Linked DNA regions of Thiorhodovibrio winogradskyi. The protein of the gene in region 1 interacts with the protein of each later gene in a pairwise test. Links are inferred from orthologs where the notes say so. Each region holds a gene or a part of one and is shown in the gene's direction. Other genes may lie near its edges.

Region 1 (7,368 bases):
GTTTTGTTGAATTCGAGACCGAACGCCTGGCAGTGAGCATCGAGCTTGATCTGGCCGAGGGCGAGATTCCAGTCGATGTCGATCTGGTACAGATCGAGCAGGTCCTGCTGAACCTGGTGCGCAATGCGCTCGATGCACTGTCCGAGCAACCATCGGAGACCCGTCGCTTGGCCATTGCCACCCGCGTCAGCGATAGCACAGCCTGGGTGAGTGTCGCGGATAACGGCCCTGGAATCCCTTCCTCACGCATGGCGCGCTTGTTTGACCCCTTCTTCACCACCAAGGAGACTGGCATGGGCATGGGGCTGCCGATCAGCCAGACCATTCTCGACAACCACGAGGGGCGCATCTGGGCTGAATCCAGCCCGGGGCAGGGTGCTTGCTTTTTCATCAGCTTGCCGGTGTGGGATGCGCGTGAGACCGGGACTGGCGAGGCGTTGTCTATCCCGGCTCCAGCAGATCAAGGACCAGCAGATCGGGGACCGATTCGGGAGCAGGCATCAGGGTGAAAAAAGTGTCCATCTGCCCCCCGGGGCTATCCTGTCCCGGGGGCGGCCATGACGGTCGCGGCCGAAATCGCTACACTGCCCGGGTGATTCCTTTGAGTAAAACAATCCATTTCGCCACTTAGGAGCCTGCATGTTTGACACTACCATGAAGATCCAGGGCTACGACGAGGAGCTTTTCCAGGCACTGCGCGACGAGGAGCGCCGCCAGGAGGAGCACGTCGAGCTGATCGCATCGGAAAACTACACCAGCCCCCGGGTGCTCGAGGCCCAGGGCTCGGTGCTGACCAACAAATACGCCGAGGGTTATCCGGGCAAGCGTTACTACGGCGGCTGCGAGCACGTTGATGTCGCCGAGCGGCTGGCGATTGAGCGTGCCAAGGCCTTGTTTGGCGCCGATTATGCCAATGTGCAACCGCATTCCGGTTCCCAGGCCAACGCCGCGGTCTACATGGCCCTGTGCCAGCCGGGCGATACCGTGCTGGGCATGAGCCTGGCCCACGGCGGCCACCTGACCCACGGTGCCAAGCCGAATTTTTCCGGCAAGCTCTACAACGCGGTGCAATATGGGCTGAACCCCGACACCGGCGAGATCGACTACGACCAGGTCGCCGCCCTGGCGCGCGACCATCGCCCCAAGATGATGGTTGCCGGCTTCTCGGCCTACTCCCGGGTGGTCGACTGGCAGCGCTTTCGCGACATCGCCGATGAGGTCGGCGCTTATCTGCTGGTGGACATGGCCCATGTCGCCGGTCTGGTCGCCGCCGGGGTCTATCCCAGTCCCGTTGGCATCGCCGATGTCACCACCACCACCACGCACAAGACGCTGCGCGGCCCGCGCGGCGGCCTGATCCTGGCCAAGTCCAACCCCGAGATCGAGAAAAAGCTCAACTCCCTGGTCTTTCCTGGTACCCAGGGCGGGCCGCTGATGCATGTGATCGCGGCCAAGGCCGTGGCCTTCAAGGAGGCCATGGAGCCCGACTTCAAAAGCTATCAGCAGCAGGTGGTGACCAATGCCCGTGCCATGGCCGGGGTTTTTATCGAGCGCGGGTTCGAGGTGGTCTCGGGTGGCACCGACGATCATCTGTTCCTGGTTAGCTTTATCGCCCAAGGCCTGACCGGCAAGGATGTCGATGCCTGGCTGGGCGCGGCCAATATCACGGTGAACAAAAACGCCGTGCCCAATGATCCGCAGTCGCCCTTTGTCACCAGCGGCATTCGCGTCGGCACCCCAGCCATCACCACCCGCGGCTTTGGCGAGGCCGAGGCGCGCGAACTGGCCGGCTGGATGTGCGATCTCATCGACAGTCGCGGTGGTGCTGGCGCCATCGAGAAGGTCAAGTCACAGGTGCTCGCGCTGTGCCAGCGTTTCCCGGTTTACGCCCGTTGAGCGCGAGCCTGGGGTTTCAAACTCCTTCGGCCCGGCGCGGCGCCGGTCGCTGAGATCGGCCCGTGCGCTGCCCCTTCTGTGGTGCCGAGGACACCAAGGTAGTGGACTCGCGCCTCTATGGCGACGGCGATCAGGTGCGCCGGCGCCGGCGTTGCATTGTCTGCGCCGAGCGCTTCACCACCTATGAAAAACCCGAGTTGGAACTGCCGCGGGTGATCAAACGCGATGGCTCGCGGGTGCCCTTTGACGGTCGCAAGCTGCGTTCCGGGCTCATGCGCGCGGTCGAGAAGCGCCCGGTCAGCGCCGATCAGATCGAGGCCGTGATCGCGCGCATCGGTCGGCGGTTGCAGGCCACGGGTGCCAGCGAGGTGCATTCACGCGAGATCGGGGAATTCCTGATGGACGAACTGCGCGGACTCGATCAGGTCGCCTATGTGCGCTTTGCCTCGGTGTATCGCAAGTTCGAGGATGTCGAGGCCTTTCGCGAGGAGATAGAGCGCCTGGAGCGCCAACCCTCGCCCGAGGTGAAACGTGCTCAGCTTGACCTGCTCAGCGTGCTGGAGTCGAAATGAGCCAGGTCGATGCCGCCGAGGACGCGCGCTTCATGGCCCGGGCGCTGCGCCTGGCCGAACGCGGACTCTACAGCACGGACCCCAACCCACGGGTCGGCTGCCTGCTGGTGCGCGCGGGCGAGATCATCGCCGAGGCCTGGCATGAGCGCGCCGGCGAGCCTCATGCCGAGGCGCTTGCACTGCGTCAGGCCGGCGAGCGGGCCCAGGGTGCCACGGCCTATGTCACCCTCGAGCCCTGTTGTCATCAAGGGCGCACGCCGCCCTGTACAGAGGCGCTGATCAAGGCCGGGGTGGCACGGGTGGTCGCGGCCATGCAAGATCCCAATCCGCGCGTGGCCGGGCAGGGCTTCGCGCGGCTGCGCGCGGCCGGCGTGCTGGTCGAGGCAGGGCTGATGCAAGCCGAGGCCGAGGCTTTGAACCCGGGATTTATCCGCCGCATGCGCGACGGCCTGCCCTGGGTGCGCTGCAAGCTGGCCATGAGCCTGGACGGGCGCACAGCCATGGCCAGTGGCGAGAGCCGCTGGATTACCTCGGACGCCGCGCGCGCCGATGTGCAGCGACTGCGCGCCCGCTCATCGGCCATTGTGACTGGAATTGGCACTGTGTTGGCCGATAATCCAGCGCTCAATGTGCGTATCGACCCCGTGACGGGCCGGCCTCCAGCGACCGGATCGGCGCCGCGCCAGCCGCCGCGGGTGGTACTCGACAGCCAGTTGCGCCTGCCCTCTGACGCGCGTCTGTTGGCATTGCCCGGGCAGACCTTGGTCATGACCGCGGTCACTGCCGAGCACCCGCGCTGGAGTTCGCTCGAAGCCGCCGGCGCCGAGGTGCTGGCGTGCATTCCATCGCGCACTGGGCAGATCGACCTTGGTCGCGCGCTGCGGGAACTCGCCCACCGCGAATGCAACGAGGTGCTGATCGAAGCCGGCCCGCGTCTGGCGGGCGCGGCCCTGCGCTGCGGCTGGATCGATGAACTTTGGCTTTATTTGGCCCCGCACCTGATGGGCGACGCGGCACGCGGGCTTTTTCATCTGCCGGGGCTTGAGCGCATGGATGAGCGCATCGGGCTGGAACTGCTGGATGCGCGCCAGATTGGCGGCGATCTACGCCTGCGCCTGCGTCCGCGAGAGGGCGTTGAAACAATGGCGACAGGGTTGGCGGCAACCGCTGGCCAGGAAGCAGGGCAGGGCGTCCATGTGTGAACTTTTTGCCATGTCCAGCCGGGTGCCGGCGACCCTTGGTTTGTCGCTCGGGCGCCTGGCGCGCCACGGCGGCGTCGAGGGACCGCACAAGGACGGCTGGGGGCTGGCGTGTTACGAGCAACGCGACTGCCTGCTGCTACGCGAACCGCGCCCGGCGTGCGAAAGTCTGCTGCTGCGATTTGTGGATGTTCAGGGGGTTCGCACCTGCATGGCGGTGTCGCACTTGCGCCTGGCCACCTTCGGCGCGCGCTCGTTGCAAAATACCCAGCCCTTTGTGCGCGAACTAGGCGGTCGCAGCCATGTGTTTGCGCACAATGGCGATTTCCCGCAACTGCTGGAGCAGCCCGCGCCGAGCAACACACGCTTCCGCCCCATCGGCGATTCAGACTCAGAGCGCGCCTTCTGTATCCTGATAGAGGGCCTGGCCCCACTGTGGGAAGACCGCGATGAGCCGCCACCGCTGGAGCAAAGGCTGGCCGTAATAGCCGACTTTAGCCGCGAAATGCGCAAGCTCGGTCCCGCCAACTTCATCTACGCCGATGCCGACGCGCTCTTCATCCACGCCCACCGTCGCACCCAGCCCGACGGCGTCATGCGCCCGCCTGGGCTCTACCTACTGCAACGCTCGTGCTGGGAATCAGCGCCCGAACTCAAGGATGCCGGCGTGCGCCTGCAGACCGTGCGCCAGGACGTGGCGCTGATCGCCAGCCTGCCGCTAACCGATGAGCTATGGGAACCGCTCGGCGAGGGCGACCTGATCGCCCTGCGCAACGGGCGTTGCCACGACATCGAAGGCCGCTGGCGCACGCCCGAGGACGTCAGCGGTCGCGCGCCCTCGCAGCCGAGAGTCGCGGCAACAGGGTAGGGCGTCAAACACAGCCAGTCGGCTTCGGCAGGCCACCCCACTTGCAGATCAGCTTCATCGGGCCCTTCTTAAAAATGTTGTACAACTCTTTGGTCGAAACGCCCTGTTTTTTGGCGAAAATTCTGATCGGCGGCACCACGCCGTCATTGTCGTACATGGCCCGCGCCTCACGGATGAAGCCCATGACCTGATCGTTCATCTCAAAATCATCCGAGGTGGCTAGCTCTTGCGCCACTGCCTCGCTCCAATCGTCACGATTGATCAAAAATCCCTCATTATCAAGGGCAACGCTGATAGTCATGAGAAAACTCCTGAATATTTTTTCACTGAGAAACCCGAGCCTCGCGCGAATCTAGCCGCGCGTTTTTTCGATCAACGCGCGAAGCCGAACCGGCCGCACCAAAAGACAATGGAGTCAGAACCGGCGCATATCCAGCCTGCAGGGCGCGACCCGGCGGATGACCATCAGTATCATGAATGACTACAGCAAGATGCGCTGGAGACCGCGGGAACTGGCCACGGCAAATCTTAAAGCTGGCCCCGCGCCGGTGTCGCCAAGCGCGACGGCGCACTTATCGGTGATCTTGCTTGCCTGCCGGGGGGCTTCCCGTGTCCGCCAGTGGGTGTTAATGTCCTGCCAAACCCTTGGTCAGCCACGATGATTTTTCCGGGATAGCGCGGACAAGGCGTCGCTCAAAACCGAATTTGACTCTTATGAATATAACCTGGCGTGCCACAAACATCCGTGCGATACCATCCGTTTTCCGAGCCATGAATATTGATCGTTGATTGATTGCGCACCGAACAGAGAATTTCTCCATTTGGACGATTCCTGACGTTTGATGGCGGATCGTAAACAATGGCGACGCCAGCGGAGGATACGACAGGTTTTGATTGAGGAACTTGTCCAGTGTTGACCTTGCAGCCACGACGCTTTTCTTCCGCTTTTAATGCCGCCACGCGCCGTTGTTCATCTGTTGACAATGACGGGCTTTTGGTCCAGCAAGAGTATTCCGAGAAGGTACTTTGCCCCAGATTTGTTGAAAAACAATAACCGTTTTCGGCGTAGATCAAATTTCGCTCGTACCACAGATCATAGCAACTCTCGGCTTGTACCTGGGCCGAGCCCATGACAGCAAAAACAATGCAAATCAGCTTTTTCATGTCTTTTTCCTCACCAATACCCAGACGAAGTCCGAAGGCAGCGCACCCGCTTTACTGCCCGGTAAAGGGCAGCCGATCAATCCGATCAGCATACCACATAAATCGCAGCGTATTGGAGACGACCGGGCCAAACGAGCCAACCGGGCCGCCATCGATTCAAGAGTTGGTTCCAACCCGTTGTTAACTGAGTTTTTAGGTTTAAGAACGATCCAACCTTATTCGTTAGAAGTGTAAGTGATTCGAACTCGCCTTCTAATCACTCGTCAATAGATCCAGTTGACAATACTTCCTTTAACTTTTTCATTGTGAAATTGGTCCGTGATTCTGGGTCTATACGGAGCTTCCGTGTCCTTGTCCATTCGATTAACTCCACTAAATCGATATCGATCTTTATGACCTTAAAGCCGGCATTCTCCATGTCCAGACGGCATTTCTCTGTTATTGCGATCATCTCGTCATATGAGATAGCGAAATTTTCTTTGTCAACAGATTTTTTTCTAAGGATTGCATATTGATCTCTTCGATAATAAGGGAGAGAACAAATCTTTGATGTCAAATGTTTCACCTTGTGGTTGATCTTTTTGGCCTAACGGTCAAGATAACCGGCACCGCGAAGCACCTTCCGGTTCACCGAGTTGCAGTGCAGTTGCGCTGGGGAACTGGCTGATCTTGCCTTGAAGACAAGCGAGCACCCAGTCTACCGCCTGAGCAAATCTGGTTCTGGAGATCTCCTTGTGGCCGAGAAACTGAGAGAAGACCGGGAAGATAAGGAAGGCTTTGCCTTTTCCTGTAATGCACTGCCTGGGCGCGAAACATCGCCCGTGGGCCGTTCGGAAGAGTGCAAAGACACCTTTTAAGAACTGGATCTTGTAATCATACTTCTCAGCCGAGTACACACCCGGACCATACCAAGTGTAGCCAAAATCCTTGCACCATGTCTTGACCGTTTTCTTCATATCACGCACTTGTATATGCTCGTGCCGCACAATGCCAGCCTCAGCCGCAAGCGTGGCGAGCGGTAGGACTGGAGGCCATCGTTAGGCGATTGATTGCGCATTGATGACAGCCTGAAAAATAATTCAAAGGCATCCTTCAATCAACCGAAAAGATCCCCCTGAATCGGCACCCCCGATGCCGTCTTCCGTAATCGATTCGCGCTTGTCGGTGCGCGAAAGTGTCCGATCAGGGATTCAGCCATTGGGTCATGCCCGGCGCGCTGGCGTCGCGCGGTGTCAAAGGAGCGGGTGGCATAGCAGTAGACACAGCCGAAGGTGCAGCTGTCGTACATGCCAATATCCCTGCTCTCGACACAGCCGCAGACGGGTCGCTGGCTTTTGTCCTTGCGCCCTGGCGCCTTGAGTGCGAACAACTGGCGGATCAGGTCATCGTCGATGCACTTGCCAGGCGCCACGCCCCAGGGTTGCAGGTCAATCTCCTCGGCGCAGCCCTGCATTGCCATTCCATGCGCCTGGGCCAACTGGGCCAGATCGCCGATGAGCGTGCCATCGCGCTCGGCCACAAAGGCGCGCGGGGCCAGCTCTGGATGCGCGGCGACAAGCGCGCGCAACCGCCCGCGCATCTTGCTGTAGTCATCCATGATGCTGATGGTCACCCGTCGGGTCGCGCCCCGCAAGCGCTCGGCAATGCGCGCGAAACGCTCGCGATGAAA
Region 2 (7,345 bases), 1.1 Mb from region 1 along the record:
AAACCGGTCATCACCGCCACCCAGATGCTCGAGTCCATGGTGCTCTTCCGCCGTCCGACCCGCGCCGAGGCCACCGACGTGGCCAATGCCATCCTCGGCGGCACCGATTGCGTGATGCTCTCGGCCGAATCCGCCATGGGTCGCTTCCCAGTTGAATCCGTCGCCATGCTGGCCGGTATCGCCGCCGCCACCGAGCCCGAGCGCGACAACCGCGCCCTGGCCCAGGCCTTGGGTGCCTATGGCAGCGGTGGCAGCCTGCGCGCGGTCGATCTGATTGCTCGCAGCGTCTACCACACCGCCGAGCGCAGCGCGCCACAGGTCATCATCACCCCCACTCGCAGCGGCAACACCGCGCGCAACATTGCCCGCTTTCGGTTACCACACTGGATTGTGGCCCTGAGTCCGCTGCCCGCCACCTCCCAGGCGCTGGAATTCTCCTACGGCATTCAGCCGATCGACGTGCGCGAGGATCGCGCCGAGTGGGGCGAATTCGTCCGCGCCTGGCTGCGTGACATGGGGATTCGCGATGGGCTGGTGTTGCTGACCCAGGGCCCCTCGGACGAGCACCCCTGCGGCAACCATCGCCTGGAACTGATTGAACTTGACCGAGCGGCCGCCCATGCCTGCCACTAGCCTCTTCTCCTGCCACGGCGCGGATGGCCGGCGCATCGCCTGGCACGAATTCGGTCAGCCAGACGGACGCCCGGTGGTCTACTGTCATGGCTTCCCCAGTTCCGGGCGCGAGGCCGCGCTGTTGCATCAGCCAGCATTGGCGCTCGGCCTGCGCCTGATCGCGCCGGACCGCCCCGGCTATGGCGGCTCGGACGACCTGCCGGGGCGGGAACTGCGCGACTGGCCGGCCGATCTCGCCACACTGGCCGATCACTTGCAGCTGGAGCGATTCGCCCTGCTTGGCCTGTCTGGCGGCGGTCCCTACGCGGTTGCCTGCGCCTGGCGCCTGCCCGAGCGACTCAGCGCCCTGGTCCTGGCCTGCCCGCTCGGCCCGGTGTACCGGCCCGAGGTGCTGGCCGCCATGAATCCACCGGCGCGCGCCAGTCTCGCCCTGGCCAGGCGCTTGCCCTGGCTGGCGCAACAAGTCTATGGCGGCCCCACGCCCTGGGTGCTCGCGCGCTGGCCCGGGCTGGTTGAGCGGGTACGCACCCTTAACCTCCCGCCCAACGACCTCATCGCCCTGGCCGAGGGCGAGAATCAAGCCATCCTCAACAGCACCATCGGCGATGCCATGGCCCTGGGCGCACCCGGCGCCCGGCGCGATCTGCATCTCTACACCCATGACTGGCGGATCCCCTTCGACGCCATCCAGGCGCAGGCGCCCATCCGCATTTGGCACGGCGCGGCCGACGCCACTGTGCCCGCGGCGCACGGGCGTTGGTATCGCGACCATCTGCCCGGCGCCACCCTGACCACCCTGCCCGATCAAGGGCATTTCTCGCTACCCATTCATTTTGGCGAGCGGATACTGGGCGATCTGCTCACGGATGATTGATTGCCCCCGCACTTGACGCACCGGCGTGCCTTGGGGTCAGATTATCCCCCGATCCAAACCCATCCACCCACGCCTGCCGCGACAGGCACAGGAGCATCTTTATGACCGAGATTCGCGTGGCCGTCGCCGGAGCTGGCGGGCGCATGGGGCGCACCCTGATTCAGGCAGTGCATGACACCCGGGGCCTGCGCGTCGGCGCCGCCACCGAACTGGCCGGCAGTGGCCTCATCGGCATCGACGCCGGGGAGGTCGCCGGCATCGGCCCGGTCGGCGCGCCCATTCGCCCCGATCTGGACGAAGTTCTGGCTGATTTTGACGTGCTCATCGACTTCACCTCCCCCAAGGCCACCATGCACCATCTGGAACTGTGCCGCGACGCCGGCTGCCGCATGGTCATAGGCACCACCGGACTGACGGCGGATCAGCGCGAGACCCTGAGCGAGGCCAGCCTCGACATCGCCCTGGTCGTGGCCCCCAACATGAGCGTTGGTGTGAATCTGTCGCTCAAGCTGCTGGAACTCGCCGCCCAGGTCATGGGATCTGACGCCGACATCGAAATCATCGAGGCCCATCACCGTCACAAGGTCGACGCCCCCTCCGGCACCGCCCTGCGCATGGGCGAGGTCATCGCCAACACCTTGGGGAGAAATCTCGATGAAGTCGCGGTTTATGGCCGCGAAGGCCATACCGGCGCGCGCGACAGTCAGACCATCGGCTTTGCCACCGTCCGCGCTGGCGATGTCGTTGGCGAGCACAGCGTCTGGTTCGCCACCGAAGGCGAACGCATCGAAATCACCCACAAAGCCAGCAGCCGCATGACCTTCGCCCGCGGCGCCACCCGAGCCGCCTTGTGGATCAGCGAACGCGAGCGAGGCCTGTTTGACATGCAGGATGTGCTCGGCCTGCGCAAGCGGGCCGCCGAATGATTCGCCTAATTCGTCAGGGTGTTCGCCCCACCGCCCAAACATCGACGCGCTCGACGCCTGCCTGACGCAGCACGCGCGCAAGCTCGCCGACCGTGGCGCCAGTGGTGACCACGTCATCGACAATGGCGACATGGCGCGCGCAAAGCGGCTGTCGCACACGAAAAGCGTCACGCACATTGCTCTGACGTTCCGCCCGCGCGAGCCTGAGCTGCGGCGGCGTCGCGACCACGCGTTCGATCCTGCCACCATCCACATCAATACCCAGTTCATGACTGGCAACCCGCGCCACTTCCAGCGATTGGTTATACCCGCGCTGACGCAGCCGCGAGGGATGCAAGGGGACCGGCACCAGCAACTCGGGCAGGGACACATCCGGCTGCCAGCGGGCCGCTTCGGCCAGAAGTTGACCGAACAGCCGGCCGAGATGCAGCCGCTGGCGGAATTTGAAGTCACCGATCAGCCGCGTCACCGCGCCTTGATAGCGAAACAGTGCAATGCATCGGTCGTAGGCCGGTGGCTGACGCTGACAGCCTCCACAGCGCATACCATCCGGCGCGCCGGCCGGGAGCGGCAGCGCGCAGCAGCCGCAACTCGGCGCAATGTCCGGCAGATCAGCCAGGCACCCAAGGCACAGATCCAATTCGCCAAAACCCGCGGCACCGCAGAGCACGCAAGTCGGTGGATAGGCGCTATTCAGCGCCAATTGGAGCAACGTCTTCCCCCGTCGCCGGGCCGCTGTCAACCACCAAGACGCATGATGGTTGACAGGGTCGCCGATAGCCTTAAGCTTATCTGCCTGTGCCGCGAGACGCGGCCCTTCCCACGCCGCCTGCTCTAGGCGCCTATTCACGGAATTTCCCGCCATGCCTTTGGATCTCGCACCCCACTCGCACCCTGCAGACTTGCGCCATGACTGGACGCGGCAGGATGCGGAAACCCTGCTAAGCCAGCCCTTCAATGATCTGATATTCGCCGCTCAGCAGGCCCATCGCCAGCATTTCGACCCCAATCGAGTGCAGGTCAGCACCCTGCTCAGCATCAAGACCGGCGCCTGCCCGGAGGACTGCGGCTACTGTTCCCAAAGCGCTCAACATGATACCGGCCTGGAACGCGAGCGCCTGCTGTCGCTCGATGAGGTCGTCGCGGCCGCGCGCGCGGCAAAAGCCAGCGGCGCCACCCGTTTCTGCATGGGAGCGGCCTGGCGCAATCCAAGCAACACCCATCTCGAGCAGGTCATCGCCATGATCGCGGCCGTGCATGGGTTGGGACTTGAGACCTGCGTCACCCTCGGCATGCTGAGTCTCGCCCAGGCACAGCGACTCAAGGACGCCGGGCTGGATTATTACAACCATAATCTCGACACCTCGCCGGAATTTTACGGGCAAGTCATCAGTACCCGCACCTATCAGGAACGGCTCGACACCCTGGAGCATATCCGCGCGGTCGGCCTCAAAACCTGCAGCGGCGGCATTCTCGGCATGGGTGAGTCGCGCGCCGACCGCGCCTCGCTGCTGTGCCAGCTTGCCAATCTGCCGGCGCATCCGGAATCCGTGCCCATCAACCTGTTGGTCAAGGTGGCGGGCACGCCACTGGCGCCCGCGCCCGAGCTGGACCCCTTCGAGTTTGTCCGCACCGTGGCCGCAACGCGCATCATGATGCCGGCCTCCTATGTGCGCCTGTCCGCCGGCCGCGCGACCATGAGCGACGAACTCCAAGCCCTGTGCTATCTGGCCGGCGCCAATTCCATTTTTTATGGCGAGCGCCTGCTGACCACCGAAAATGCCGGCACCAACCGGGATATGGCGCTTTTTGAGCGACTGGGGCTCGCATTCGAGGCCATGCCGCCCGAAGGACGCGACCAGCCCGGTGGCTGCTTCAAATGACAGTCCCACCGAGCGCGGAACCCGCGCCCTTTCATCGTGAGCGTGTACTCTGCTCGCAACTTGCGGAACTCGCCGACCGCCAGCTCTATCGGCGCCGGCGCTTGTGCGAGAGCCCCCAAGCACCGCTGATGCAGGTCGATGGGCGCACCCTGCTGACCTTCTGCGGCAACGATTACCTTGGCCTGGCCAACGATGCGCGAGTCTTCGAAACCTTTACGCGCGCGGCCAGCGACTTCGGCGTCGGCAGTGGTGCCTCGCATCTGATCAATGGTCATAGCCGCTATCATCATCAGCTTGAGGAAGCCCTGGCCGACTTCACCCAAAGACCGCGCGCGCTCTTGTTCTCCACCGGCTACATGGCCAATCTGGGGGTGATCAGTGCCCTGGCCGGGCATGGCGAGCAGATTCTGTGCGACCGACTCAATCATGCCTCGCTGATCGACGGCGCGCGCTTGAGTGGCGCGCGCATGCGCCGCTATCGCCATGCGGACCCGGCCGATCTCCGGCGCCTGCTGGCCAGCACCGGAACCGACAAAGCCACCGCGATGATCCTGAGCGACGGCGTGTTCAGCATGGACGGCGACCTGGCACCCGTGCCTGAGCTGGCGCAAGCGGCACAACAGGCCGGCGCCTGGTTGCTAATCGACGATGCGCATGGCCTGGGTGTGATCGGACCGGATGGACGCGGCACACTGGCTGGCTTCTCCGCTCGTGCCCGCTCCACACCCGAGTTGCAAGACCCATTTGAGCAACAACAGGTGCCTATTCTAATTGGCACCCTGGGCAAGGCCTTTGGTACCTTTGGCGCCTTTGTCGCCGGCAGTGAAGCGCTGATCGAGACCCTGATTCAGCGCGCGCGCAGCTACATCTACACCACCGCCCTTCCACCCGCCGTGGCGGCGGCTAGCCTGACATCCCTGTCAGTGATGCAAGCCGAGCCCTGGCGGCGCGAACATCTCGCCCGGTTGGTCCATCATTTCCGTCAGGGCGCGGCCGAACTTGGTCTGCCGCTGATGCCCTCGGTCACGCCCATTCAACCCCTCCTGGCCGGCGCCTCCGCGCGCGCGCTCGACTGGAGCCACCGGCTCGAGGCGCGCGGACTGCTGGTGCCGGCCATTCGCCCACCAACGGTCCCGCAAGGCCACGCCCGACTGCGCATCAGTTTCTCGGCCAGTCACCAGATCGCCGATGTCGAGCGCCTGCTCGAGGCACTGGCGGCACTACCGAACACTGATCACCCAAACAAGGAGCACCGGGCAGATGCATCCTGATCCCCTGGTTTTATTGCACGGCTGGGGCATGAACCCGGCCATCTGGTCCAGCCTGCCCGATCGCCTGGCCGCTGGACGCGAACGCATCCCTCTGGCTCTGCCCGGCCATGCCGGTGCCGACTGGCAGACCGACTGGAGTGCCCTGCCCGACTGGGCCGATGCCTGTCTCGCCCAAGCGCCCGAGCAGGCGGTATGGCTAGGTTGGTCGCTTGGCGGCCTGATCGCACTCCAGGCTGCGCGCCAGGCACCCAAGCGAGTCCGTGCCTTGATTCTCATTGCCACCAGCCCACGCTTTACCCGCGCCATCGACTGGCGGGTCGCCATGCCGGAGGAAACGCTGGCACAGTTTCACGCCGCTCTGCTCGAAGACACAAAGGCCACCCTGCAGCGCTTTCTGACGCTGCAGGTACGCGGCAGCGAGGAGGCGCCAAGACTGCTCAAGCAACTCCGCCAGGCGCTCAACAGTGCGCCTGACGCCAAGCCCGAGGCACTGCGCATCGGGCTCGAGTTGCTGCGAGACGAGGATCTGCGTGGCCCGCTGCCAGACATCCGCCAACCCACGCTGTGGCTCTTTGGCGAGCGCGACACCCTGGTACCAGCCGCCGTGGCCGAGCGCATCGCCATCCTGCATCCGCAAGCGCGCGTCGCATGTCTGCCCGGTGCCGGTCATGCGCCTTTCCTGTCCCATGCCCAACGCTTGAGCGATCTGATCCATGCCTTTCTTGCCGAGGTGGCCACTTGAGCCTGCCACCCAGTCCGCGGCTCCCCGCGCACTCGGGCAATCAGATCGACAAAACCGCCGCGCGCCGCTCCTTCGAGCGCGCGGCGGCTACCTATGAGGCCGCCGCAGTGCTTCAGCGCGAAATTGGCGAACGCCTGCTCGAACGCCTGGACTATGTGCGCCTGCAACCCGCCACCGTGCTGGACCTTGGTTGCGGCACTGGCCTGGCACTCGATGATCTCTGCCGCCGCTATCGCAACGCCCGGGTCATCGGCCTGGACTTTGCCACTGGCATGCTCGCACGCGCGCGTCGCCGTGGCCACTGGCGCAACCGCCCACGCACCCTCTGTGGTGACATCGACCGCTTGCCGCTGGCGGACAATTCCGTCGATCTGGTCTTCTCCAACGCCACCCTGCAGTGGTCAAACGACCTCAGCGGCTGCTTCGCCGAGCTTTACCGGGTGTTACGACCAAAGGGGCTGCTGATGTTCACCACCTTCGGCCCGGACACCCTGATCGAACTGCGCCGCGCCTGGGCCGAGGCCGACGGCGGCGCGCATGTATCAACCTTTATTGATATGCACGACATTGGCGACATGCTGGTGCGCGCACGCTTTGCCGATCCGGTCATGGACTGCGAGCACTTGACCCTGACCTACGCAACTGTCACCGACCTGATGGCTGACATGAAATCCCTCGGCACCCAAAACCGGCTGCGGGGCCGCCAACGCGGGCTCACCAGTCGCGAACGCCTGCGCCGGATGACCGCCGCCTATGAGCGGCTGCGCCAGGATGATCGCCTGCCCTCCACCTGGGAGGTCGTCTATGGGCAAGCATGGATGGCAGCAGAGAAAGCGCCCGCGCAGCGGGTGACGGATCAGGGCATCGCCATCCCCGTCAGCGCCATCCAGCGCCGCTCCCTTTCTGGATAACCTTACGCGGATGAGCAAAGGCCTTTTCATCACCGGCACGGACACCGGCGCTGGCAAAACACTGATCGCTGCCGGACTCTTGCGCGCCCTCCAAAGCCAAGGCCA

What was found. The genes of interacting proteins can lie anywhere in the genome.
Region 2: the proteins of Thiowin_RS10775 (region 1) and bioB interact in binary tests that used the Escherichia coli proteins (3 or more experiments, as listed by UniProt). The link is inferred for Thiorhodovibrio winogradskyi from one-to-one orthologs.

Annotation. Positions count from the first base shown.
Region 1 is NZ_CP121472.1:2,419,414-2,426,781, forward strand. Bases 2,600-5,598 are described here. They hold Thiowin_RS10775 (class II glutamine amidotransferase), read left to right. Parts: upstream 2,600-3,662; coding sequence 3,663-4,535; downstream 4,536-5,598. Other genes in these bases: ribD (bifunctional diaminohydroxyphosphoribosylaminopyrimidine deaminase/5-amino-6-(5-phosphoribosylamino)uracil reductase RibD), read left to right, coding at 2,600-3,670; Thiowin_RS10780 (TusE/DsrC/DsvC family sulfur relay protein), read right to left, coding at 4,540-4,836; Thiowin_RS10785 (YARHG domain-containing protein), read right to left, coding at 5,229-5,598. Outside these bases: Thiowin_RS10755 (PAS domain-containing sensor histidine kinase), read left to right, coding at 1-509; glyA (serine hydroxymethyltransferase), read left to right, coding at 640-1,896; transcriptional regulator NrdR, read left to right, coding at 1,959-2,468; more of ribD, read left to right, coding at 2,465-2,599; more of Thiowin_RS10785, read right to left, coding at 5,599-5,699; Thiowin_RS10790 (hypothetical protein), read right to left, coding at 6,293-6,655; Thiowin_RS10795 (DUF1848 domain-containing protein), read right to left, coding at 6,796-7,368.
Region 2 is NZ_CP121472.1:1,291,223-1,298,567, reverse strand. The notes cover bases 2,331-5,306. They hold bioB (biotin synthase BioB), read left to right. Parts: upstream 2,331-3,296; coding sequence 3,297-4,316; downstream 4,317-5,306. Other genes in these bases: bioF (8-amino-7-oxononanoate synthase), read left to right, coding at 4,313-5,306; Thiowin_RS05935 (ComF family protein), read right to left, coding at 2,447-3,136; dapB (4-hydroxy-tetrahydrodipicolinate reductase), read left to right, coding at 2,331-2,433. Also shown: pyk (pyruvate kinase), read left to right, coding at 1-633; Thiowin_RS05945 (alpha/beta fold hydrolase), read left to right, coding at 620-1,507; more of dapB, read left to right, coding at 1,609-2,330; more of bioF, read left to right, coding at 5,307-5,587; pimeloyl-ACP methyl ester esterase BioH, read left to right, coding at 5,577-6,329; malonyl-ACP O-methyltransferase BioC, read left to right, coding at 6,326-7,240; bioD (dethiobiotin synthase), read left to right, coding at 7,251-7,345. UniProt on the Escherichia coli protein: Catalyzes the conversion of dethiobiotin (DTB) to biotin by the insertion of a sulfur atom into dethiobiotin via a radical-based mechanism.